2 regions of the Roseibium sp. M-1 genome follow, and region 2 is predicted to be linked to the other one. Evidence: predicted binding sites of a transcription regulator. Region 2 holds the regulator's gene; the other holds the start of a gene.
What was found. Region 2 encodes LexA, which represses DNA repair genes until DNA is damaged. Its sites were predicted from a motif close to TGTTCNNNNTGTGTTCNG; they were not measured.

Region 1 (2,202 bases), 250 kb from region 2:
TCCAGGGCGTTGCCATGGACACCTTGAAGTGGCTGCAGATCGCTTCAAGGGTCTGGGCGTAGTAAGGCGAGGTGGCGCCGGTCTTGGCCCAGGGCAGCACTGCTCCTTCGCGCAAGGAAAGCGAATGGTCGGGAACGACCAGGTCTTCCTCAAAAGCCAGTGTCGTGCCGAGGCCGTCGCATGTCGGGCAGGCACCAAACGGATTGTTGAAGGAAAAGAGCCGCGGCTCAATCTCCGGTATGGTGAAGCCCGAAACAGGGCAAGCGAACTTTTCCGAAAAAATGATCCGCTCCGGATCGCCATTAGCGTCGGTCCGGTCGGCAAATTCGGCGATGGCTATGCCATCTGCAAGTTTCAGCGCCGTTTCAAGCGAATCCGCCAGGCGGCCGGCGATATCGTCGCGCACGACAAGACGGTCCACGACCACATCAATGTCGTGTTTGAATTTCTTGTCGAGGGCAGGGGCCTCGGCAATCTCGTAGAAGGTTCCGTCTATCTTGACGCGCTGGAAGCCCTTCTTCATGAGTTCCGCCAGTTCCTTTCGGTACTCGCCCTTGCGGCCACGCACCATGGGGGCGAGCAGATAAAGGCGGGCGCCTTCTTCCAGTTCCATAACCCGGTCGACCATCTGGCTGACCGTCTGGCTCTCGATCGGCAGGCCGGTCGCCGGGGAATAGGGAATGCCGACACGTGCGAACAGAAGGCGCATATAGTCGTAGATCTCGGTGACCGTGCCGACCGTGGAGCGCGGATTGCGGGACGTGGTCTTCTGCTCGATGGAAATCGCCGGAGACAGGCCGTCGATCTGGTCGACATCCGGTTTCTGCATCATCTCCAGGAACTGGCGCGCGTAGGCGGACAAGCTTTCCACGTAGCGTCGCTGGCCTTCGGCATAGATCGTGTCGAAAGCCAGCGACGACTTGCCGGAGCCGGAAAGTCCGGTCATGACGATCAGCCGGTCTCTGGGCAGGTCCAGATCGATGCCCTTGAGATTATGCTCGCGCGCGCCGCGGATGCTGAGCATCTTCGTCGGGTCGCTTTTCCAGGCGTCGTCCGGCTGTCCGTCCTTGGATGTCGTCATTGTCGGTCTTTCTGAGCGCGCACTGGTCCGGCTGCTGCGGCCCGCGCAGGCGCATGGTTGTCGAGAGGCGGAACGTGTCCGTTTGCCCCGATATAGCAGTTTAGGCGGGCGGTTCCAGAGAGGCTTTTAAAGCATCCTCCATTTGCGCCCGCCGGATGCGATGCCTGATTGAATCGGTTTTACAGAAATGATAAGAACAAAACAAGTACATTGCTACGGGCAGCGTCAGGAATGCATGGGCCGAAACAGGCGAGGGGCTCCATTTCCCGCCAGCAAGTTTCCTGACACGGTTTTGTGCGTGATTTGGAACAAAAACGGAGCAAAATGTAACGGAGCGCAATCAGGGGTAGTTCTTACGCTTTCTGATTGAAAAGCAGGCAGCCCTGGCCGGTAGCTGGTCACGGCCTGCCTTGTGGAAAATGGGTGCTGGCAAAGGAAAAGTGCAGCACAGCTGTTGGCGGACCGCTAGGGTTCTGATTTCTAGCAGCATGGCTTGCAGCGCGGTTCAGGGTCGGCCAATGCCGGAGAAGCATGGCGATCTGAGCAGAACCGCGCGAGAACAGACAGGAGTGCAGTATGGCGGGCAGCGTCAACAAAGTAATTTTGGTCGGCAATCTGGGTGCCGATCCGGAAATCCGCCGTACGCAGGATGGCCGCGCCATCGCAAACCTGCGTATTGCGACCTCTGAGTCCTGGCGCGACCGCAACACCGGCGAACGCCGGGAAAAGACCGAATGGCACCGTGTGGTCATCTTCAATGACGGCCTGTGCAAGGTGGCGGAACAGTATCTGCGCAAGGGATCGAAGGTCTATCTTGAAGGCCAGCTGCAGACCCGCAAATGGCAGGACCAGTCCGGCCAGGATCGCTATTCCACCGAAATCGTGCTGCAAGGCTTCAACTCCAACCTGACCATGCTCGATGGTCGCGGCGAAGGCGGCGGTAGCGGTAGTCTGCCAGACTATGGCAATGACAGCCAGGGCGGCGGCAGCTTTGGGGGTGGATCCGGAGGCGGCTTCGGTGGCGGTGGCAGCTACGGCGGCGGCTCCGGCGGTTCGGGTGGCGGCGGCTACGGCGGGCCGTCCGGCGGTGGCGGCGGCCCGATGGACGACGAAATTCCGTT
Region 2 (2,202 bases):
TCTATTGCTTCCTGGCAAAAAACGCCTGATTGCAGGGGTGCCGCTCCTGGCCGGTCTTCTGGTCGCGGTGGAAACGCGCCCGCCCGACATTCAGATCGCTGCCCGCGGTAGCCAGCTGGCAGCCAGGGATGAAGCGGGCCAGTTGCGTTACGCGGGCCGGACCGGGTCGTTTGCTGCAGAGCTCTGGATGCAGGCGGAGGGGGTAGCGTCGCAGGAGATCTTGTCGCGCAAGATGAAATCGCCTCAAAGAAAGTGCGACGCTGACGGCTGTGTGGTCAAGGCCCATGGCAGAAAAGGAGCGGTGGAACCTGCAGAAACTGCTCAGCTTGTCGTGATTGCGTCGCCCAAACGGATCGAAGCCCTGGAGATGGATTGCCGAAAGTCAGATCTTGTCGTGACCGATCTAATCGCGCCGCCATCTTGCGGGGCTGCACTCGTCCTGGACGGCCAGATGCGTCTCAAACGCGGCGCTGTTGCCATATGGCTGGAAGATCAAGGTGAGAATGAAGTTGTCCACGCTGCTGCAGCAGCCAGTCCTGAGACCATTCCGGCAGCACAAAGCAGCGCACCTGATCACCGCCAAACCCCGTCCGGAATTTCAAAGCTGCTCTTTGCCATTCCCGACCCGCCGCGTCCATGGCACAGACCCGGAACGGTGACACGTGCAAGCCTCGCCAAGGCAAAGAGATCCGATCCGGGGAAAACAACAGCAAAAGTCGCGAAGCCATAGAACAGGAATGGTCTACGCGTGCGTACAGACGGATCGTTTCTTCGAAAGCAATCAACTGGGACCCGAGAGATCCGGTGACTGCGCGTTTTCTAGTACTGCCGAAAAAGCGCGATCAGGCGGCCTTGAACACGAACGCGTCCGGGACCGAAGATGCGTGTTTCGTAGGCCGGGTTGGCGGCCTCAAGCGCAATCGACGCGCCTTTTTTGCGCAGGCGCTTCAATGTGGCTTCCTCTTCATCCACCAGAGCAACGACGATATCGCCGCTTTCGGCGCTGTCGGTGCGACGAATAAGGACGGTGTCACCATCCAGAATGCCGGCTTCGATCATGGAATCACCGCGAACCTCGAGTGCATAATGCTCTCCGCGCCCGAGCAGTTCCTGTGGCACCGTAATCGAATGACTGTGCGTCTGGATTGCCTCTATCGGCACACCAGCAGCGATGCGGCCCATCACCGGTATCTCGGTAACGCCAGCAGCAGGCTCGGGAGCAGGGCGTGCCGGTTCCGGTTTTCCGAGCGAGCCCTCGATCACCTCCGGAGAGAAGCTGCCGCGCGGTCTGGGAGCACCGAGTCCGGGAGCAATTGAGTCTGGCAGGCGAACAACTTCCATTGCCCTTGCCCGGTTGGGCAGGCGGCGGATGAAACCACGCTCTTCCAGCGCCGTGATGAGGCGGTGAATACCCGACTTCGACCGCAGGTCGAGCGCATCCTTCATTTCGTCGAAGGACGGCGGCACGCCGGTTTCTTTCAGTCTTTCGTGAATGAACATGAGCAGTTCATACTGCTTGCGCGTCAACATGCCGGTTTCCCCTGACCGAGAAATGAGTCTGGTACAAATCAAGAACACATTACCTGTTCTCATTGTGTTCTGCAAGGGTAAATGTTCTCTTACTGTTCTTGGAAGAGTGCATATGGGCAGTGGATCTTTCTGCGGTTCCGGTTTCCGCCGGTCGCACGATTTAATAATTGAAGGCGGCGCCGACCGGATGTCAGCAATTCTGTCACAGCCGGTGGCGTCTGAGGGTCAACCGCGATCCGGCTCCCTCAAGAGGAGTTCACAGGTAATCAACGTCGGCGCGCCGCCAGGGCTCAGCGTGCCGCTGAAAAGTCGTCCTTGAAGGTCTATTGCCCGGATCGGCAGTGAGAGATCCTTGCCGGAAGAACCTCTGATGCCGGGTTGAAGAAGAATTTCGGAGATAAGGCCCGTCATTGGCGGCCCTTCCAGAAACTGCGCTCCGGCAAGGCTGCCGAGACCCATGACTTCGAAAGTGCCTGCGCCAAGATTACCGGCAAGAGCGGCGACGCTGTGGTGAAGGTCCGCAAAGGGGGCGAGTGTTGTGATCAGGGCATTGGTTTGCGGTTCGGTTGCCGTCTCCGGATCGGGTTTGACGCGGAAGAGCGTAAATTCCGTCTCCGGGTCCAGGGCGGCTTCGAACATTGCACCTTTGAGACCGAAGCCGGAGACCATACC

Region 1: a site for LexA is predicted at 1,274-1,291, ahead of uvrA (excinuclease ABC subunit UvrA). Genes of this name have one in related genera too.

The regions. Positions count from the first base shown of each region.
Region 1 covers NZ_CM137257.1:812,094-814,295, forward strand. The annotation lists gene uvrA (excinuclease ABC subunit UvrA) at 1-1,081, opposite strand, end outside; gene ACX3M4_RS03750 (single-stranded DNA-binding protein) at 1,658-2,202, shown strand, end outside.
Region 2 covers NZ_CM137257.1:1,057,196-1,059,397, reverse strand. The annotation lists gene ACX3M4_RS04855 (ComEC/Rec2 family competence protein) at 1-730, shown strand, start outside; gene lexA (transcriptional repressor LexA) at 820-1,530, opposite strand; gene ACX3M4_RS04845 (hypothetical protein) at 1,756-2,202, opposite strand, start outside.